3 regions of the Cellulosimicrobium sp. XJ-DQ-B-000 genome follow, and region 2 is predicted to be linked to each of the others. Evidence: riboswitches for the same ligand, from Rfam matches in the RefSeq annotation. Region 2 holds a riboswitch; each other region holds the start of a gene.
What was found. Region 2 has a riboswitch for thiamine pyrophosphate ahead of RDI86_RS13510 (TenA family protein). Riboswitches for the same ligand answer to the same signal wherever they lie in the genome.

Region 1 (4,025 bases), on a different contig from region 2:
GCCGCGTCCCGGCGAGGAGGACGGCTCCGACGGCGGCCCCTCCCCCGCGCTGCGCCGCACCGTGACCGTGCTCGCCGTGCTGCTCACCGCGGTGTTCGTCGTCTACTACGTGACCGTGGCGGTGCGCCAGCAGGCGGACGCGTGCGTCGCCGACCGGCCCGCGGGCGTCGCGGTGCAGGACGTCGAGGCACGGTGGCGCTGGGTCCCGCCGGGCTACGCGTGCGAGTACGCCACCGCCGACCAGGACGTCGCCCGCGCCTGACGCGTGAGGCAGCCCCACCCCGACCGACGAGGACCGATGACCGACCTGCACGACCGCCCCCTGACCCTGCTCGGTGCCTACGCCCTCGCGGGCGTCCCCGACCCGGGCGGCTGGTACGCCGCCCTCGACGAGGACGGCCTCGGCGGCCTCGAGCACCCCGTCGACCCGGACGACCCGGGCGCGCTCGCGACGACCGCGGCCGCGCTGCCGGCGCACTGGGCGCTGCTGCCGACGACGGTCGCCGCGACGGCCCGCCGCGCCGGGGCCGACCGCTCCTACGGCCTCGCGTCCGACGACGAGGAGGGTCGGCGCGAGGCGGTCGACGGCGTCGCACGCGTCCTCGCGGCCGTGACCCGGCTCGCCGAGGCGGAGGGTCGACGGCGCGTCGTCGCGGTCGAGCTCCAGTCCGCGCCCGGTCCGGGCCGCGGCTCCGGCGCGGCGCTCGCGCGCAGCCTCACCGAGCTGGCCGCCGTCGCGCCCGCCGGGCTGCCGCTCGTGGTGGAGCACTGCGACGCACCACGCCCGTGGGGCGTCGCGGAGAAGGGCTTCCTCGCGCTCGACGACGAGATCGCCGCCGTCGCGCGCGCGGCCCGGGACACCGGCCACCCCCTGCACGTCGGGCTCAACTGGGGCCGGTCCGCCATCGAGGGGCGCAGCGCCGCGACGCCCGTCGAGCACGCGCGGGCGACCGCGGGCGCGGGCCTCCTCGCGAGCGCGATGCTCTCCGGTGCCGCGGGCCGGGCCGGCCGGTGGGGCGCGCCGTGGGCGGACGCGCACGTGCCGCCCCACGGCCCGGACCCCGCGCTCCCCGGCCCGGACGAGTCGATGCTCGGCCCGGCCGAGGTGCGCGAGTTCCTCGCCGCGGCCGGCCCCGTCCCGCTCGTCGGCGCCAAGGTGACCACGCGGCCCGCGGACGCCCCGCCCGCGCAGCGCCTCGCCGTCGCGCGCGCGACGCTCGCCGTGCTCCGCGACGCGCTGGCCGACCTCGACACCGACCGCGGAGCCGACCGCAGGGCCGCCCACGCACCGAGCCGCCCCACGGCCTGAGCGCGTCCCGCGGGCCGGGCGCAGGCACGTCACGGCAGCCCGGGCTCGCCCGGTCGGCCCGGTCGGCCTGGGCTCAGCCCGGCCGCACGGGCGCCGAGCGGTGCAGGTGGTCCACGGGCCCCCGGCCCGTCCCCACCCGCAGCGCGGCGCCGGCACGCAGCGCGCCCGTGAGCCACTCCTTCGCCTCGCGCGCGGCCTCCTCCCAGCTCGCGCGCTGCGGCCGCAGCGCCGCGAGCGCCGCCGAGAGCGAGCACCCCGTGCCGTGGGTGTGGGGCGTGTCGACGCGCTCGGCGTCGAACGTCGTGACGGTGGCCGCCCCCGGCGCGCGGCCCGTCGTCGGCCCGGGCGCGGGGACGACGAGCGCGTCCGGCGACGTGCGTCCGGTGAGGTGACCGCCCTTGAGCAGCACGACGGCGTCGCTCGCGGTCGCGTACGCCGTCGCCTGGCGCAGGGCGTCGTCCCACGTCGTCGCGGGCTCCTGCCCGCCGAGGACGGCGAGCTCGGGCAGGTTCGGCGTGACGACGTCGGCGCGCGCGGCGAGGTCGCGCACGGCCTGCTCGGCGCCCGCGTCGAGCAGGCGGTGGCCGGACGTGGCGACCATCACCGGGTCCAGGACGACCCAGGGCCGCGGACCGCCCGCGGCGGCGCGCGCCGCGGCGAGGTCGTCGAGCCACTCCCCGACGGTGCGGGCGTTCGCCTCGTCCGCGACCATGCCGATCTTCACGGCGTCGACCTCGACGTCGTCGGACACGGCGTCGAGCTGCGCGCGCAGGAACGCCGGCCCGGGGACGTGCACCGACCGCACGCCGTGGGTGTTCTGCGCGACGAGCGCCGTGGTGACGGCCATGCCGTAGGCGCCGTGCGCGCAGAACGCCTTGAGGTCGGCCTGGATCCCGGCCCCGCCGGTCGGGTCGGTCCCCGCGACGGAGAGCACGCGGGGGCGGGACGGTGCCGGGTCGGGCCCACGGCCCGGGTCGGGTCGGTGATCACGGTCCGCGGGGGCGGGGACCGGGTCGGAGGTGTGCCGAGGCAGGGCGAGCGTCATCGCGCGGACATCCCTTCGCTGGTACGAGCCAGATCAGGTTCGACGGGTCTCATCTCAGCCCCGGTGCGGGGCACCCCGTGTCGCGGGCCATGCTACGCGGCGACCCGTGCGCTTTTCACCCGCCCCGACGCGTGAGACGACGCGCGTGCGCGCGTCTTTCCGGGTATGACGCAGCACGTCGCCCCCGCGACCCGCCCCTTCCTGCCGGACGCGCCCGTCCCGGTCCAGGTGCCCGCCCTCTGCACGACGTTCGACCGCGACGGCCGGCGGGTCGTGCTCACGGGCGTCGTCACGCACGACGCAGGCGGGCTCGTGGCGTTCGAGTACGAGCACCCCGAGCGGGGCCTGTGGCACGTGTGGGTCGACCGGGACACGTGCGTCCCGCTGTGACCCGGTGCCCGGACGCACGGACGCCGCCCGACCGGGGGGTCGGGCGGCGTCGGCCGTGCGGGGTGCGTGCGCTCAGCGGGCGGGGAGCTCTCCCGGCATCGGGTCGTCGGCGCCCCAGCGCGTGACGCGCAGCCGACGGCCGTCCGGCCCGGGCAGCGCGACGCCCGCGCGGGCGGCCTCCTGGGCGGCCGCGCGGAGCGACCCGGGCGAGTCGTGCGTCACGCGCACGAACGCCCCCGAGAACGCGTCGAGCTCGCCGCGGGCGATCGCGACGACCATCTCGACCGTGCGCTCGACGGGCGTCCACTCCGTGCGACCCTCGTGCATGACCATGGACGCCGTCATGTCGGTCTGCACGACGCCCGGCGACACCTCGAAGGTCCGCAGCCCGAGCGCGTGGCCCGAGCGGTGGAGGTTCGCCCCGAGGCGCAGCAGCGCCGTCTTGCTCGCGTTGTACGCGCTCGCGCCCTCCATGTCGTGCGAGCCCGCGCCGCTGTTGAGGTCGACGACGCGGCCGCCGCCGCGCGCGAGCATCCCGGGCACGACCGCGCGCGCGAGCAGGAACGGCCCGCGCACGTTGGTCTCCAGGACGGCCCACCACTCGTCGGGGTCCGCCTCCCAGAGCGGCACCTCGGCGTCGACCCGGCCCGCGTTGTTGACGAGCAGGTCCACGCTCCCGAGCGCGGCCTCGGCCTCGCGGACGGCCGCGGCCACCGCCGCCGCGTCGGTCACGTCCGCCGTGACGACGACGGCCCGGCCCGCGCCGGCGAGCGCGGCGATCTCGTCGGCCACCCCGGCGAGCCGGCCCGCGTCGCGCGCGAGGAGCGCGACGTCGAGACCGGCCGCGGCGAGCCCGACGGCGACCGCGCGGCCGATGCCGCGCGACGCCCCGGTGACGAGCGCGGTGCGCGCGGGCACCACGTCCGGCGTCGTGCCCTCCCCCGGTGCGTCGCTCATGCGCGCAGCTCCGCCCCGACGCGCTCGCGCGCGGCGGCCACGGCGCCCTCCCGGACCCGCGCGACGTCGTCGGCGGTGAGGGTGCGGTCCGCGGCGCGCAGCCGCAGCGAGAACGCGAGCGACTTGCGCCCGGCGCCCACCTGCTCGCCCGTGAAGACGTCGAACAGCACGACCTCCTCCGCGAGCTCGCCGGCGCCCTCGACGACCGCGGCGCGCAGCGCCTCGGCCGGCACGTCGGCGGCGACGACGAACGCGAGGTCCTCCTTCGCCGCCGGGAACCCGGAGACCGGCGTCGCCTGGACGGGCTCGTCGGACGCACCTGCG
Region 2 (4,025 bases):
GTAGCGGCGCGCACGGCGCCCGGCCCCCGCACGACACGCGGTGCGACGGGGACCGTCGCTCAGGCCGCGAGGAGCAGGACGTCGCCGGCGCGCGCGGTCGGACGTCGGAGCGTCTCGGCGACGGGGAGGTTTCGCACGGGCTCGCCCGCCGGGGCGACGTGCCGTGGCGCGGAGAGGGCACCGCGCTCTCGCGCGGAGGACAGCACGCGGACGGGCGCGAGCGGCCGCAGCTCCTCGCCCGTGCGGGCGACGAGATCGACGAGGCGCAGGCCGAGGGCGCCGCACACGGCGGCGAGGACCTCGGACGACGCCTCCTTGCGCCCGCGCTCCACCTCGGACAGGTAGGCGGTGGAGACGCGCGCGGCGGCCGCGACGTCGACGAGCGTGCGCCCCTGCGCGAGCCGCGCCCGCCGCAGGATCCCCCCGATGACGTGGCGCAGGAGGGGCTCCGCCCGTCCGCCCGCCCGGGAGCGGGGGCTCGGCGTCGCCCCGTCCGGCACCACGTCCGGCAGCGTGCCCGGCACCGCGCTCGTCGCGTCCATGCGTTCACGCTACCCGCGGCCCACCCGGGTGCCGAGGCACCCGGGTGGGTATCTGCTGCTGGCGTAAGGCCGGGCGCACGACGCGAGCCGGCCGCGCGCCCGGCCGGACGGGTCACCAGCGCTCGAGCGACCAGGCCATCTGCCAGAAGCGGATCTCGTGGCGGCAGCTCAGCTCGAACGCGCGCTCCATGCGCGCGCGCTCCGCCTCGCCCGCGTCCGCGGCGAGCGCGTCGAGGCGTGCGCGCAGGTCCGTGAGGACGTCCTCGGTGCGCTCGGCCGCGTAGAACTGCCACCAGCCCGCGAGCGGGTGGTCGTCGCCGAGGGCGCCGGGCGTCGTCTCGCGCTCGCCGAGCCAGAAGCGCCGCGCGGACCAGATGTAGGTCCACGGGCACGGGAGCAGCGCGGCGAGCAGCACGCCGAGCGAGTCGCGGCCGGCCGCCGTCATGTGGTCCACGTAGGCCTGCGCGCTCGGCGCGAGGCGGTGCGTCTGCGCCTCCTCGTACGTCACGCCGAGGAAGTCGCACATCGCGTGGTGCGCGTGCGACTCGTCGTCGAGGAGGAAGCCGGCCTTGTCGTGGAAGTAGGCCGCCCACGACCGGTCGGGCGCGAGGGCCATGCCGAGGCCGTAGCAGCGCAGGTAGGCCGTGAGGTACTGGTGGTCCTGGCCCACGTAGTGGCGGACCGCGGCGGGCTCGACGGAGCCGTCGCGCAGCCCGGCCAGGAAGGGGTGGTCGTAGAACGTCTCGAAGAGGTCCGCGTACCGGCGGGCGAGGTCGGCGGTGAAGCCGGTCTCCTCCTGCCGGACGAGCGCGGTCGGGTCGTCCGCGAGGACAGGGTTCAGGGTGATGGCAGCAGGCGTCGTCATGCCCACGTTCCTCCGCTCGTGCTAGCGAGATCAGGTTCGACGGGTCCGGGCGGCCGTACCGCTCGTCTCAGTCCCTCGGCCCGGGCCGTGGCCCGGGCGGGACGCCCCGCGTGGTTCGCGCCGACCCTAGCAAGGACGGCGCCGGTGCGGGAGCCCTCGCCACGGTGTGGGAATATAGTTGTAGCGACAACAAGTTGGAGCAGACATGACCACGAGCACGCCGGGCGCGCCGACCGACCGCCTCCTGTCCCCGTCCACGAGCATGGACGCCGTCACGCTGCGCGTGGGCGACCTCGAGCTCATGACCTCGTACTACACAGGCGCGTTCGCCCTCGCCCCGCTCGAGGAGCGGTCGCGCGGCGCGGAGGTGCACCGTGTGCTGGGCCGCGGCCGCACACCCATGCTGCGCCTCGTGCACACGCCCGGGCTCCCGCCCGTCGACCCGCGCCAGGCCGGCCTGTTCCACACGGCCTTCCTGTTCGACGACGGCCCGAGCCTCGCCGCGACCGTCTACCGCGCCGCGCAGGACCGCCGCGGCACCTTCGTCGGGTCGAGCGACCACCTCGTCAGCGAGGCGTTCTACTTCACCGACCCCGAGGGCAACGGCGTCGAGCTCTACACCGACCGCCCCCGCGAGACGTGGGTGCGAGAGCACGGCCAGATCCTCATGACGACGACGTTCCTCGACCCGAACGCCTACCTGCGCACGCACCTCGACCAGGAGACGTTCGACGCCGGCCCCTCGCTCGCGGGCCGCGTCGGCCACGTGCACCTGCAGGTGGGCGACGTCGCGACCGCCCACGCCTTCTACGTCGACGCCGTCGGCTTCGAGGCGACGCTCACCGGGTACAGCGGGGCGCTCTTCGCGTCCGCGGGCGGATACCACCACCACGTCGCGATGAACGTGTGGAACAGCGCGGGCGCCGGACCCCGCGCCGCGAGCCTCGGGCTCGGCGACGTCGCCGTCACGGTGCCGGGCCGCGAGGACCTCGACGCGCTCGTCGCCCGCTTCCGTGCCCGCGGGCTGGAGCACGCGGACGACGGCCGCTCCGTCGTCGTGCACGACCCGTGGGGCACGCGCGTGACGCTGTCCGTCCCCGGCACCACGACCGAGGAGCTGCTCGCGCGCTGAGGCGCGGCGCCCCGGGCACGGGGCGCGCGCCCGGGGCACGAGGCGCACGATGGGAGGACCCGCCGAGCGCACCGAGGAGCGACCGTGTTCCGCAGCCTCTTCCCCGTCCTCACCGTGGCCGACCTCGACCGGTCCCTCGGCTTCTACCGCGACCTGCTGCGCGGGACGGTCGAGTACGCGTTCCCCGACGACGGCCCACCCGTCTACGTGAGCGTGCGCGTGGGCGGGTCGCCGCTCGGGCTCGGGCAGGGCGACCCGCCTCCGGCGGACACCCGCGTCGTGCTGTGGGTGTACGTCGACGACTGCGACCGCGCCGTCGAGCACCTCGCGGCCGCGGGCGTGCCCGTCCTGGAGCCGCCCGCGGACCAGCCGTGGGGCGAGCGCGTCGCGCGCGTGCAGGACCCGGACGGCACCGTCGTGATCCTCGGCCAGGAGGCCGCTCCCCCGGCCGAGCCGGAGGGGCCGACGGGGCTGTCCTAGCCCGGGGAGCCCTGGCGCCTCGGAGCCGACCGCCCGTCGGCATGGTGCCCCCACCGGGACTCGAACCCGGAACACGCCGGGTTTAAGCCGGCCGCCTCTGCCAGTTGGGCCATGGGGGCGCGGGCCGAATCTACCGCGCGCGCGGGGCTCCCCGGGCCCGTCGCCACGACGGCCGCCCGCTCGGACCCGGACGCGACGAGGGGCGAGCCGCACGCGCGGCTCGCCCCTCGTCGTCGGGCACGACGGCCGGGCCGGGGGCCCGGCCGCGGCCTCAGGAGGCCTTCGCCGCCGGCGTCCGGTCGTCGGCGTCGACGGTGCCCGCACCGGACTCCGCCGCGGCCGCCGAGCCCTGCGCGGTCTGCTTGACCGGGTCGCCGTCCTTCTTGGGCGGGACGGACGCGGCGCGGAACTCCGCGCGCGGGTCGTGCAGCGAGCCGAGCGACACGAGCTCGCGGCCCATGAGGAACTGGCCGATCCAGCCGATGAAGATGCGGATCTTGCGGTTCCCCGTCGGCATCGCCATGACGTGGTAGCTGCGGTGCATGAGCCACGCGAGCGTCCCGCGGAGCTTGAACACGCCGAACAGCTCCGCGACGCCCTTGTACAGGCCGAGCGACGCGACCGTACCGACGCTCTTGTGGCGGTACTCGACCGGCGGCTCGCTGTGCAGCTCGAGCGCGAGGTTGTCGGCGAGGCGCGTGGCCTCACGGATGGCGTGCTGCGCGTTCGGCGGGCAGAACTTGCCCGGGTTCAGCACGTCCGGGACGGCGGCGCAGTCGCCCGCGGCCCACGCGTTCGGCACGACGTTGCCGTCGGCGTCCGCGACCTGGAGCGTCGGCAGCACGGTGATGCGGCCCAGCTTGTCGACCGGGAGGTCGGACGACTCCTTGAGGACCGGGTTCGCCTTGACGCCCGCGGTCCACACGATCGTGTCGGAGTCGAACTCGACCCCGGTCGAGGTGACGACGTGGCCGTCCACGCACGACGACAGGAACGTGCTGAGGTG
Region 3 (4,025 bases), on a different contig from region 2:
GCACGATCTCGGAGTAGACCTTGGCCTCGCGCACGCGGCGCGCGATGAGCTGCGCGTACTGGGCGCCGAAGTCGACGACGAGCACGGGCCGCGGGGTCGAGGCCACCTCAGCGGTGGTGGGGGTGTCGGGAGCGGTGGCGGGTGACGTCACCCGTCCAGGATAGTCGCCGTGCGGCGGGGCTCGTCCCGCGTCTCAGGCGTCGGTGCGCACCTCGGCGCGCGCCGCGACGCGCTCGCGCAGGGCGCGGGCGGCCGCCTCCGGGTCGCTCGCCGCCGTGATCGCGCGCACCACCACGATCCGGGTCGCGCCCGCGTCGAGGACCGCGTCGAGCCGGTCCGCGTCGATCCCGCCGATCGCGAACCACGGCGTCGCGGGCCGGGTCGCCGCGACGTCGCGCAGCAGGTCCAGGCCGACGGCGGCCCGCCCCGGCTTCGTCGGGGTCGCCCACAGCGGGCCCACGCAGAAGTAGTCCACCGCCGGGTCGGCCTCCGCCGCGGCCGCCTGCGCGGCCGAGTGCGTGGACCGGCCGAGCACGGGCCCCGCGCCGAGCAGCGCCCGCACGGCCGGGACCGGCAGGTCGCCCTGGCCCATGTGCACGACCGGCGCGCCCGTGACCGACGCCACGTCCGCCCGGTCGTTCACGGCCCACAGCGCGCCGTGCTCCGTCGCGACGCGCGCGACGAGCTCCTGGAGCTCGAGCTCCCGCGCGACGTCGAGCGTCTTGTCGCGGAGCTGCACGACGTCCACCCCGCCCGCGAGCGCCGCCCGCAGGAAGTCCTCGAGGTCGCCGCGCTCCTCGCGCGCGTCCGTGCAGAGGTAGAGCCGCGCGTCGGCGAGCCGGGCGCGTGCGGCGTCCGCCGCCGACGGGGCGGGAGTGGCCGGGGTGGTGGAGGTCTCGGAGCTCACCCGCGGGAGCCTAACCTCGGCGGGCCCACGGCAGGAGGTACTGTGGCCGACAGCACGGGAGCCCCGCACGGGGCTGAGAGGGCGTCGCCGCCGACCGTCGAACCTGATCTGGGTCATGCCAGCGAAGGGAGCGCACATGAGCCTGTCCGTCCACCCGTCCGCGGGTGGCTCCGTCGTGCCCGACGGCGCGCGTGACGTCGTCGTCGTGGGGGGCGGGATCGTGGGTCTCGCCGTCGCGTGGCGCGCGGCGCGCGCGGGCCTGACCGTCACGGTGCTCGACCCGGCGCCGGGCGCGGGCGCGACGCATGCCGCCGCGGGGATGCTGGCGCCGGTGACCGAGGCCGACTTCGGGGAGGAGGCCGCCCTGCGGCTCCACCTCGCGGCCGCCGCGGCGTGGCCGGCGTTCGCCGCGGACCTGCGCGCGGTGACGGGGGCGGACGTCGGGCTGCGGACCGCCGGGACGCTCACCCTCGCCTACGACGCGGACGACCTCGCGCTGCTCCGCCGCGTCCTCGCGCTGCACGCCGCACACGGTCTCGCGTCGCACGAGCTCACCGTCGCCGACGCGCGCCGCCGCGAGCCGTACCTGGGCCCGCGCGTCGCCGGGGCGGCGTGGGCCCCCGCGGACCACGCCGTCGACCCGCGCGCGACGCACGCCGCGCTGCTCGCGGCGGTCGTCGGACGCGGCACCGCGGGCGCGGGCTCGGCCGCCGGGGCGCGCGTCGTCCGCGCGTCCGCGACCCGGCTCGCGCTCGATGCCGGGCGCGTGGTCGGCGTGCACGACGACGCCGGCCGGCTCCACCGCGCGGGTGCGGTCGTCGTCGCGGCGGGCTGGCAGTCGGGCGCCCTCCTCGCGGACGTGCCGGGCGTCGTCGTGCCCACGCGCCCGGTGAAGGGTCAGACGCTGCGGCTCGACGCCGGCCCGGACCTCGCGCTGGAGCACGTCGTGCGCGGGCTCGTGCAGGGCCGGCCGGTGTACGTCGTGCCGCGCGACGCCGAGCCGGCGGGGCCGCGCGCGGGTCACCGGGAGGTCGTCGTCGGGGCCACCACCGAGGAGAACCCGGACGACCGCCGCGCCACCGCCGGCGGGGTCTTCGCGCTCCTGCGGGACGCGCGCGCCCTCCTGCCGGGGATCGACGAGGCCGCGCTGGTCGAGGTGACGCCGCGGGGGCGCCCCGCGACCCCGGACAACCTCCCGCTCGTCGGGCCGACGGACGTCCCGGGGCTGCACCTCGCGACGGGCCACGGCCGCAACGGCATCCTGCTCGCCCCGCTCACGGCCGACGCCGTCGTCGCCGGGCTCGGCGGGCTCTCCGGCCTGGGCGGGACCGAGCCCAGGGACGACGTCGCGACCGCCCTCGCCACCGCCCGGACCGACCGCTTCGCCCGCACCGCCACGACACCGAGGTGAGACCCGTGACCGCACCCGCACCCACCGCGCTCGTCAACGGCGAGCCGTACCCGCTCGACGGCGACGTCGACCTGGAGCGGCTCGTCGCCGCGCTCGTCCCCGCCTACGTCGCCGACGGCACGCCGCAGGGCGTCGCGGTGGCCGTCGGGGACGCCGTCGTGCCGCGCGGCGCCTGGGCGACGACCGTCGTCGCGCCCGGGGACCGCATCGAGATCGTCGCCGCCGTCCAGGGCGGCTGAGGAGGACCCATGACCACGACCGACGTCTCCCCCGCCACCGCGAGCGGCCCGGCCGTCGCCGACGACCCGCTCGTCGTCGCCGGCACGCCCGTCGGGTCGCGCCTCGTCATGGGCACCGGCGGGGCCGCGAACCTGCTCACGCTCGAGGACGCGCTCGTCGCGTCGGGCACCGCCCTGACGACCGTCGCGATGCGACGCGTCGCCGTCCGCGCCGGCGGGGACGCGAGCCCCGACGCGGGGATCTGGGCGCTGCTCGCGCGCCTCGGCATCCGCGCGCTGCCCAACACCGCCGGGTGCTTCTCGGTGCGGGAGGCCGTGCTCACCGCGCACCTCGCGCGCGAGGCGTGCGGCACCGAGTGGGTCAAGCTCGAGGTGATCGCCGACGACGTGACCCTCCTGCCCGACCCGGTCGGCCTCGTCGAGGCGGCGGACCAGCTCGTGCGCGACGGGTTCGTCGTGCTGCCCTACACGAACGACGACCCGATCCTCGCGCGCCGGCTGGAGGACGTCGGCTGCGCCGCCGTCATGCCCCTCGGGGCACCCATCGGCACGGGGCTGGGCATCCTCAACCCGCGCAACATCGAGGCGATCGCCGCCGCGGCCCGCGTGCCCGTGATCCTCGACGCGGGGATCGGCACGGCGTCCGACGCCGCGCTCGCCATGGAGCTCGGCTGCGACGGCGTGCTCCTCGCGACGGCCGTCACGCGCGCCGCCGACCCGGTCCGCATGGCCCGCGCGATGCGCCTCGCCGTCGATTCGGGTCGGCTCGCCGCGGGCGCCGGGCGCATCCCCCGCCGCGAGGGCGCCCTGGCGAGCTCGTCCCCGCAGGGCCGCCTGGACCTGGCCCTCTGACCCCGTCCACCAGGCCGTCCCGGCGGGCCGAGCAGGCCATCCCGGCTCGTCCGTCGACCAGGACGCGCCACGACCACCTGGTCGACGTGCAGGGGGCTAGAGGGTGGGGGTCTTCAGGGCGTCGAGGAGGGCCTGGACGCCGCCGACGACGGAGCGAGCGTCGAGGCCCGCGGCGCGGGCGGCATCGGCGACGCGGGCCGACCGGCCGCCGACCGCGCACACCACGAGCACCGGGCGGTCGGCGGGCAGGTCCGCGAGCGCCGCGGCGGCACCGGGGTCCTGCGTGCCGCCGAGGAACGCGCCGCTCGGGACGAGCGTCGACCCGGGGAGCGGGCGCACCTGCGCCTCCCAGTCCTCGCGGACGTCGAGCAGGAAGGGTGCGGCGTCGTCGGCCCGCAGCAGGGCGGCCGCGTCAGGGGCGGACACGTCGCGCGGCGCGGGCCCCGCTGCCCCGGTCGGCCCCGCCCCGGCACCGGGCGTCGCCACGGCCTGCGCCGCGGGCCGGAGCCCGCAGAACGCGGCGTAGGCGTCGTCGCCCGGCAGGAGCGCGGTGACGGGCTCGCGCGTCGGGTCGGCGCGCACGGTGAGCTGGCGCCACGAGAGGTCGAGGGCGTCG

Region 1: it holds a riboswitch for thiamine pyrophosphate, as region 2 does, so the genes downstream of both, thiD (bifunctional hydroxymethylpyrimidine kinase/phosphomethylpyrimidine kinase) here and RDI86_RS13510 (TenA family protein) in region 2, are expected to answer to the same signal.
Region 3: it holds a riboswitch for thiamine pyrophosphate, as region 2 does, so the genes downstream of both, thiO (glycine oxidase ThiO) here and RDI86_RS13510 (TenA family protein) in region 2, are expected to answer to the same signal.

The regions. Positions count from the first base shown of each region.
Region 1 is NZ_JAVHYN010000001.1:16,915-20,939, forward strand. It holds gene RDI86_RS00080 (hypothetical protein) at 1-262, shown strand, start outside; gene RDI86_RS00085 (DUF4862 family protein) at 299-1,309, shown strand; gene thiD (bifunctional hydroxymethylpyrimidine kinase/phosphomethylpyrimidine kinase) at 1,383-2,243, opposite strand; TPP riboswitch at 2,348-2,442, opposite strand; gene RDI86_RS00095 (hypothetical protein) at 2,520-2,744, shown strand; gene RDI86_RS00100 (SDR family oxidoreductase) at 2,817-3,701, opposite strand; gene pheT (phenylalanine--tRNA ligase subunit beta) at 3,698-4,025, opposite strand, start outside.
Region 2 is NZ_JAVHYN010000011.1:5,257-9,281, forward strand. It holds gene RDI86_RS13505 (helix-turn-helix domain-containing protein) at 60-542, opposite strand; gene RDI86_RS13510 (TenA family protein) at 655-1,407, opposite strand; TPP riboswitch at 1,398-1,526, opposite strand; gene RDI86_RS13515 (VOC family protein) at 1,613-2,539, shown strand; gene RDI86_RS13520 (glyoxalase/bleomycin resistance/extradiol dioxygenase family protein) at 2,624-3,019, shown strand; tRNA gene RDI86_RS13525 (tRNA-Leu) at 3,062-3,138, opposite strand; gene RDI86_RS13530 (NAD(P)/FAD-dependent oxidoreductase) at 3,291-4,025, opposite strand, start outside.
Region 3 is NZ_JAVHYN010000001.1:757,937-761,961, forward strand. It holds gene guaA (glutamine-hydrolyzing GMP synthase) at 1-151, opposite strand, end outside; gene thiE (thiamine phosphate synthase) at 194-907, opposite strand; TPP riboswitch at 952-1,054, shown strand; gene thiO (glycine oxidase ThiO) at 1,044-2,318, shown strand; gene thiS (sulfur carrier protein ThiS) at 2,324-2,557, shown strand; gene RDI86_RS03750 (thiazole synthase) at 2,567-3,409, shown strand; gene RDI86_RS03755 (ThiF family adenylyltransferase) at 3,506-4,025, opposite strand, start outside.